Regions from separate parts of the Modestobacter sp. SSW1-42 genome, predicted to be linked through region 2. Evidence: predicted binding sites of a transcription regulator. Region 2 holds the regulator's gene; the other holds the start of a gene.
What was found. Region 2 encodes LexA, which represses DNA repair genes until DNA is damaged. Its sites were predicted from a motif close to TCGAACANNTGTTCGA; they were not measured.
Positions count from the first base shown of each region.

Region 1: ACGBYP_RS05955 (DUF222 domain-containing protein) is a predicted target of LexA. The motif match lies at 1,864-1,879, and genes of this name have one in related genera.

Region 1 is NZ_JBISCA010000002.1:138,406-142,610, forward strand. Features, by position in the region: gene ligA (NAD-dependent DNA ligase LigA) at 1-520, opposite strand, end outside; gene ACGBYP_RS05955 (DUF222 domain-containing protein) at 689-1,846, opposite strand; gene ACGBYP_RS05960 (methionine synthase) at 1,995-3,053, opposite strand; gene ACGBYP_RS05965 (bifunctional metallophosphatase/5'-nucleotidase) at 3,037-4,205, opposite strand, start outside.
Region 2 is NZ_JBISCA010000005.1:378,163-382,367, reverse strand. Features, by position in the region: gene ACGBYP_RS19005 (phosphatase PAP2 family protein) at 1-584, shown strand, start outside; gene ACGBYP_RS19000 (hypothetical protein) at 556-1,623, shown strand; gene lexA (transcriptional repressor LexA) at 1,705-2,511, opposite strand; gene ACGBYP_RS18990 (LysM peptidoglycan-binding domain-containing protein) at 2,810-3,406, shown strand; gene nrdR (transcriptional regulator NrdR) at 3,695-4,195, shown strand.

The DNA of each region.
Region 1 (4,205 bases), on a different contig from region 2:
CCTCGCCGGTGACGCCGTCGCCGCGGGTGGCCGCGCCGGTGAGCCGGCCGTTCTCGTAGACCAGGTCGATGGCCAGCCCGTCGACCTTGAGCTCGCACAGCCAGCCGGCGCCGGTGGCGCCGTCCCGCTCGGCGCGGGCGGCCCAGGCCGACAGCTCGTCGGAGCTGAAGACGTTGTCCAGGCTCTGCATGCGCTCGGGGTGGGTGACCGGGGCGAAGGTGGCGCCGAAGCCGCCGTTGACCTTCTGGCTGGGCGAGTCGGGGGTGAGCAGCGCCGGGTGGGCGGCCTCGAGCGCCTTGAGCTCGGCCATCCGCTCGTCGTACTGGCCGTCGCTGACCAGCGGCGCGTCCTGCACGTAGTAGGCGAAGGCGTACCGGTCGAGCTCCTCGGCGAGGTCTCGGTGCCGGGTGCGCGCGTCGTCGGGGACCTCGGTGAGGTCCTCCCGGTCGGCGGCGGCCTCGACCGCGGGCTGGTCGGGTCCGCCGACGGCTTCCTGCTCCACCTGGTCCGCGCTGGTCACGGTGGGCACCGTATCCGGCGGGTCCGACAGCCAACCGGGTGCAGAGCCCGGTTCACCCACGCGGGGGCCGGCCACCGGGGCAGGGCGGACGTCGTCCCGGATCACCGCAGGCAGGGACGACGTCACCTACCGGAGCGGGCCGATGAGGATCTCGGTGCCGTCGGGTCGCTACGTCCGCCATCGTCCGTCCGGCGGTCTCTCCACGCGGAACCCGTGGTGGACCTTGGTGTGGTGCCGCTCGCAGAGCAGCGCGGAGTTCTCCAACGACGTCTCCCCGCCGTTGACCCACTCGACGAGGTGGTGGACGTCGCACCAGTGCGTCGGCGCCCCGCACCCGGCGAACACGCAGTGCCCGTCCCGGTTCTCCACCGCCCGGCGCAGGTGCGACGGCACCACCCGGTGGGTGCGACCCACGTCCAACGGCAACCCGTCGGGCCCCAGCACGATCCGGGTGACCGTCGCGTCACACGCCACCCAGCGGGCCCGCGCCGCCGACAGCGTCGCGCCGAACCCGGTCCGAGCGGCGTCCGGGCCGGTGGACGGGTCGGTGAGGTCCTCGAGGTCGACGGTGACGACCACCTGGGGCTTCACCGTGCGCAGCGTCGGGAGCCCACCGGACGCGAGCTGGTTGTCGCACAGCTGCACGAAGGCATCGGCGTTCTGCTGGCTCCGGGTGCGCTCATCGCCCTTCGGCCGGTCGGCCTGCACGATCGACTCGATCGCCGCCTTCACCTTCTCCCCACCGACGGCATCCAGGTCGAAACGGCCGGTCACGCTGCCATCGGCGTGCGTGGCCACCGTGAGCCGACGCCCCTCGGTCGGATCCGGCTCCATGCCGTCAGGGTCCAGGGCGGCCTCGAACGCCCGTACCGCCACCTTCAGCACGTCGTAGGAGGCACCCGCCGCGATCTGCGCCCAGTCCCGGTCGAAGGCAGCCAGCTCGACGCCCTGCCTCTCGGCCTCGGCCACGTCCGCCGGACGCACCGCGTCCGCCACGAGGTCGACCTGCGCCGCGGTGACCTCCCCGTCGGCGAAGCCGGCGGCCAACACCGGGAAGTGCTCCAGGGCCCGCCCGGACCGCACGACCTTCGACGCGTCGTCCGAGGCCAGCCGGGCGTGGCCGATCAGCCACGACCGCATGCTCTTCAGCCCGTCGTGCTCCGCCGCCTGGGTCAGCTCGCCGTGCCGCACCGTACAGGTCAGCTCAGCCGCGACCCGGTTGCCGAGCTGCACCAGCAGCGCCGTCCGGTCCAGCACCTGCCCCTCGGACAGCATGTGCAGGTCGTCGGCAGCCAGGGCGTCGAGTGCCGACCGCAACTCGCTCACCGACACCTCCGACCTCTCCGAACACCTGTTCGAATCCTACCGGTCGGGAGTCGTGCTCACAACATGAAAGACCAGCTCAGCGGCCTGTCCACAGATCGGGCGACCCTCTGGACATGCGGCGGGGACGTCGACTCCGCAACCCGGGACCTCACTCCGGGAGCAGGTACCGGGCTGCCTCGCGCACGTGCGTCATGGCCCTCCGGGCGTACGCCGGGCTCGCCCCGGCCAGCCCGCAGGCGGGGGTCAGGGTGACGGCGGCGTGCAGGTCCTCGGCCCGGAAGCCGAGCTCGCGCCACCAGGCCTGCAGCCGGCTGGCCGTGGCCTTCGGCGCCGGCAGCGTCGCGTCGGTGCCGGGGACGACGCCCACGAACAGGTGTGTGCCGGCCTCGACAGCGGTCCCGACCGCGTCGAGGTCCTGCACCAGACCGAGGTCGAAGGAGAGCGCCGCGGCGCCGGCGGCCCGGAACAGGTCCAGCGGAGCCCGGGTGGCGCAGCAGTGGAGGACGACCGGCGTCGGCACCCGGGCCACCAGGACGGCGAGCTGCTCCTCGACGACGTTCGACTCGACGGCGGAGAGCTTGCCGAAGCCGCTGACCGTCGGCAGCCCGCCCTGCAGGACGGCGGGCACCGAGGGCTCGTCGAACTGGACGACGACGCGGGCGCCCGGCACACGGGCGGAGACGGCGGCCACGTGCGCGGCGACCCCCTCGGCCAGCGACTGGGCCAGGTCGCGCCGGGCACCCGGGTCGACGACGGCCCGGTCACCGCGGGTGCGCTCGAGCCCGGCGGCCAGCGTCCAGGGCCCGGCGACCTGCAGCTTGAACGGGCCGGCGTAGCGCTCGGCGACGTCGAAGAGCGCGTCGAGGTCGCGGTCCAGCAGCTCCTGCGCCCGCCGCAGGTCGTTGCCCGGTCGCGGGACGAGCCGCCACCCGGCAGGGGTGAGGTCGACCGCGATGTCGACGAGCAGCGCCGCCGTCCGGCCGATCATGTCCGCCCCGGCGCCCCGGCCGGGCAGCTCGGGGAGGTGCGGGAGGTCGGGCAGCTCGCCGACGACCAGCCGCACGGCCTCCACCGGGTCGGTGCCGGGCAGCGACCCGACGCCGGAGGCCGGCCCCCAGGGTGCGGGGGCCGGCCTCAGGTCGTCGGTGCTGCCGGGCTCATCGCCCGGGGTGGTGCTGTCGTCCCGGTCGTCAGTCGGCGAGGCCACGGCGACGACGGTAGCCCGCCGCCGTCAGGCCGACGCCGGCCGCCAGCAGCACCCCACCGGCGGCGAGCATCGCCCCGACCGGGGACCCGGTGTAGGCCAGCCCGCCACCGCCACCGCCACTGCTGCCCGAGCCCGCGCCGGCGACCGGGTGGGTCGACGGCGCGGCCGAGGTCGGCGCCGGAGCCGGCTGCTCGGTGGGAGTCGGCGTCGGGGTCGGCTGCTCGGTGGGAGTCGGCACCGGGATCGGCATCGGGGCCGGAGTGGGCGTCGGGGTCGGCGTCGGCGTCGGCGTCGGCGTCGCAGGCACCGGACACGCGAAGCCGGCCCCGGCCACGCCGAGCAGGCCACTGACGCCGTCCACCGTGGTCGCCGGCTCGGGCTCCGTGGTGGTGCCACCCAGCCCGGCGGCCGGGGCGGGGACCTGGTCCGCGGTGAAGGTCACCCGCTGCGCGTGGTCCGCGGCGGGCGGGGCCACCGGGGAGTCGGCCTCGAAGTACGCCACCGCGGTGTCCACGTCGACCGGGCCGGTGGCCGGGTCGGTGCCGTTGGTGAACGCGGCGAAGGAGTCACCGCCGCCGATCAGGAAGGAGTTCGCCACCACCCGGTAGCTCGTCGCCGGCTCGATCGCGGTGCCGTCGAGCGTGATCGACCCCGGGTCGACCCGCTGGCCGTAGGGCTGGGCCGGGTCGTACCGGTAGGTGAAGCCCTCGGACGTGCCCAGGATCAGCTGACTGCCGCGCCCCTGGTCGGCCTGGAACTGCTGCTCCAGGACACCGCGGATGTCCGCGCCGGTCAGGGTGACGACGTTGACCGTGTTGCCGAAGGGCTGGACGTCGAACAGCTCGCTGTAGGTGACCTCACCGGCGAGGACGTCGGTCCGCAGGCCGCCGGGGTTCATGAAGGCGAGCACCGGGTCCCCGAAGCTGGGGTCCTGCACGGCCTCCAGCTGCATCTGCGCGACGAGGTTGCCGAGGCTGGACTCCCCGTCGCGGCGGGCCGTGAAGGAGCCGTCGGGGTTCTCGGTGCCGGCACGGCGGATGTTCGCGGTGGCCTCACCGACCACCCGGTCACCGGCCTCCGCCGCCTGCGCGGTCCAGTAGTCGACGACGTCGCCGATCGCCACGTCCTCGCTCGTCCGGACGTTGAGCACGT
Region 2 (4,205 bases):
GCGTCCTGGAGGCGCTGGACCTGCGGGTGTCCACCGTCGTCGACCGCTGGGACCTGCGCGACTCCGCCGCCTACTGGCCGGTCTGGGTGTTCACCCAGGCCGGGGGGCGCGGCACGGTGCTGGTCCTGCTGGCCGCCCTCGTCGCCTGGACCGCGGTCCGCCGGCGCACCTACGTCCCCGCGCTGCGCATCGTCGTGGCGCTGGTGCTGCTCACCGCCGTCGTCTACGCGTTCAAGTGGGGCACCGGGCGGACCGCCCCCGAGTACCCCGGCTCGTTCTTCCACCGGGGCGGCGGCAGCTACCCGTCCGGTCACGTGGCCAACGCGGCCCTGATGTGGGGGGTGGCCCGCTGGCAGGCCGTGGAGTTCGGGCTGCCGCCTTGGGTGCAACGGGCCTGCTGGCTGCTCGCCGTCGTCGGGCCGTTCGTCACCGGCGTCACGATGGTCGCGCTGAACTTCCACTGGGTCACCGACGTGGTGGCCGGGCTGGCCGTCGGCGTGCTGCTCTTGGGCGTGGTTCATGCGATCGACGCGCTGCCGGTGTCACGCTGGGCCCGTGCCAGAGCGGGCCGACAGCAGGGTTGACCGCGCCCGCCGCCGGACCCGGGTGGCCGGGGCGGCGCTGAGCGCACCCCTGGGCGCCCTGGCCGTGCTGCTGCCGGCGACCCCCGCCGCCGCCGACGACACCTACGGCGCGCCCACGACCCGGTGCGAGATCACCGACGAGCGGCTGCCGGAGATCTCCGGGCTGGTCGGGGTCGGGAACGCGATGCTCGCGATGAACGACGGCGGTGACCAGGCCGAGGTCTACGTGCTCGACGGCGCCTGCGCGGTCGGCGAGGTGCGCACCGCCGCGGTCGACCCCTACGACCCCGAGGACCTGGCGCTCGGCGCCGACGGCACCGTGTGGCTGGCCGACATCGGCGACAACGACCAGCAGCGGGAGACGGTCGCGCTGATCGGCCTGCGTCCCGACGGCAGCAGCACGCTCACCCGGCTCACCTACCCCGACGGCCCCCACGACGCCGAGGCGCTGCTGCTGGCCCCGGACGGGACGCCGTACCTGGTGACCAAGGAGGTGCTCGGCGCCAGCTCGGTCTACCGGCCGGCCGAGCCGCTGGCCGACGGGGTGACGCTGCCGATGACCCGCGTGCTCGGGATGGGCTTCACGCTCACCGGCACGCCCGGGGGACCGGTCGGGCGCGCCGGACAGCTGCTGGTCACCGGCGGCGCGGTCTCCGCCGACGGGCAGCGCATCGCGTTGCGCACCTACACCGACGCCTACGTGTGGCCGCTGGCCGACTCCGACGTCGCGGGGGCGCTGAGCGGGCCGCCGGTGCGGGTGGCGCTGCCGGACTCCCCGCAGGGCGAGGCGATCGCCTTCGCCGGCAACGACCGCGACCTGCTGGTGACCAGCGAGGACCTGCCGGCCGTCGTCACGCTGGTGCCGGTGGCCGCCGCCGCGGCCCCCGCCCCGGCCACGGACGCCGCTCCGGACGACGCCGCTGCCGCACCGCTGGACCTGGGGGGCGGCGTCAGCCCGGTCACCGCGGGGCTGATCGCGGCCGCCGTGGCCACGCTGCTGGTCTGGATCGGCGGCCGGCTCCGCCGTCGGCAGGGCTGAGCGAGGACCTCCTCGCCCCCCCCCGCCTCCTCTCAGGGGCCGCTTCGAGCCTGCGAGGAGTGGGGGAGAGGGCGTCCTCGCTCAGACCCGGCGCAGGACGGTGACGACGCGGCCGAGGACGGTGGCGTCGTCGCCCGGGATCGGCTCGTAGGCCGGGTTGTGCGGTATCAGCCAGACGTGCCCGTCGCGGCGCTTGTAGGTCTTGACGGTGGCCTCGCCGTCGATCATCGCGGCGACGATCTCGCCGTTCTCCGCGGTCGGCTGCTGCCGGACGACGACCCAGTCGCCGTCGCAGATGGCGGCCTCGACCATGGAGTCACCGGCGACCTTGAGCATGAAGAGCGTGCCGTCGCCGACCAGCTCGCGGGGCAGCGGGAACACGTCCTCCACGGCCTGCTCGGCCAGCACCGGGCCACCGGCGGCGATCCGGCCGACCAGCGGCACGTACGTGGGGGTGGGGGTGGTCTCGTCGGTGCCGGTCGCGGCGGTCGGCGTCTCGGCCGGGGACTCGGTCATCACGCTGGTCTCGCCCGGCATGCGGACGTCGAGGGCGCGGGGCCGGTTCGGGTCACGCCGCAGCCAGCCCTTGCGCTGCAGCACCGAGAGCTGGTGGGCCACCGAGGACGCCGACGACAGGCCCACGGCCTCGCCGATCTCGCGCACGGAGGGCGGGTAGCCGCGGCGGTCGATGGAGTCGCGGATGACCTCCAGCACGCGGCGCTGGCGCTGGGTCAGGCCGTCGCCGGCCTCCCCGCGCTCGGGGAACTCGCGGACGGCGGCGACCGCTCCGCTCCCCGCGGTGGTGGCGTCGGTGCCAGGGGCGTCGGTCGTCGTGCGGCTGCGCCGCGAGGACCTCGTGCCTCCTGCCGTGGGGCCGTCGGCCGCCATGTGTCCTCCTCGTCCGGCTGCCGGGGCAGCAGTTCCCGGTCGCTGCCCGGCACCGGAGGGCCGGGAGCAGTCCGGTCAGCGATCTCGGGTGCACGGTAGCGGGTCACACCGGTGTAGTTCAAACACCTGTTCGAAGGAGTCGCGCGTCCAGGGGTGGACTTGTCGGAGGGATGCGGTAGACATCGCACAGACGTTCGAATCGAACAGGCGTTCGAGGCGGCCGCTGCCTCGGGGGGACCGCCTGGGCGCACCGGGCGTCCGACGACGTCCCACCGCCAGACCTCCAGGAGTGCCCCCGATGGTCAGCCCACAGCTCGACACCCCCGTCCTCTCCGTGGTGCCCGTCCCCCCGGTCCCCGCCGCGCCCGTGCGACGGCCGGCCAGGCCCGTCGCCCGGGTGGCGCCGTCGTGCTCCGAGCCGCTCGCCGGCCGGGGGCCGCAGCCGGTCGCCCCGGTCACCGGGCGCCGCGACCCGGTGCGCCCCGGCGCCCGGCCGGCCCGGCTCGACGGCCTCGCCGCCGGCCGTCCCGTCCGGGGTGGCTGCGCGGTCGAGGCGCGCCCCGTCGTGCGGGTGCGCCGCCGGGGTGTCGACCGGCCGCCGCCGGCGCCGCTGCGGCTCACCGCCCGTGGCCGGCGGGTCGTCGCCGGGCTGTCGATGGCGATCGGGCTGTCGGTCGCCGCGGCCACCGTCGTCACCGTCGAGCTCGGGCGCGAGACCGGACTGCAGCTGGCCGGCTCGAGCACCGTCGTGGTGCGGTACGGCGACACGCTGTGGTCCATCGCGCGCGACGTCGCCCCCGACGAGGACCCCCGCGCCGTGGTCGACGCCATCGTCGAGCTGAACGGTCTGTACAGCGTCGACCTGATGCCCGGCGCGGAGCTCCAACTGCCCTGAGCCGCGCTCCGGCGACCCTGGGTCACACCGTCTCCCGGCGTGGCGTGGCGAAGTGCCTGGTGCGGGCGGTGCTGCTGCGACGAGGGGCGACGCGCCGGACCCCAGGGGTTGCACCTGTAGTGGTGCGGGGCTAACCTCACCCCAACATCTTGTGTGACAGAGGTGTAGTTCTTCTCCACAGGCGCTTCCCCAGGTCAGCCCCAGGACATCCACCGGATGTCCCCCGGGCGGTCCACAGGAGACGTCACCACGGTCGCCCCGGCGGCCCGCCGATCGAGGAGGTGCCCGGTGCGCTGTCCGTTCTGCCACAGCCCTGACAGCCGGGTCGTCGACTCGCGGGAGACCGACGAGGGCGCCACCACACGCCGCCGTCGGTCGTGCCCGGTCTGCGGCCGCCGGTTCACCACCGTGGAGGAGCCGGTGCTCGCCGTCGTCAAGCGCAGCGGCGTCAGCGAGCCCTTCGACCGCAACAAGGTCATCGCCGGCGTGCGCCGGGCGTGCCAGGGGCGCCCGGTCGACGAGGGGCAGCTCGCCGTCCTCGCCGCCAAGGTCGAGGACGCCGTACGGGCCACCGGTGCCGCCGAGGTCCCCAGCAACGAGGTCGGCCTGGCCATCCTCGGGCCACTGCGCTACCTCGACGAGGTCGCCTACCTCCGCTTCGCCAGCGTCTACCGCTCCTTCTCCTCCGCGGCCGACTTCGAGAAGGAGATCGCCGAGCTCAAGCGGCTCCGGCCCGAGGTCGCCGACAACGGTCCACCCGGCGACGACGCCGGGTCGCCGGCCGGCTGACGCCCCGCCC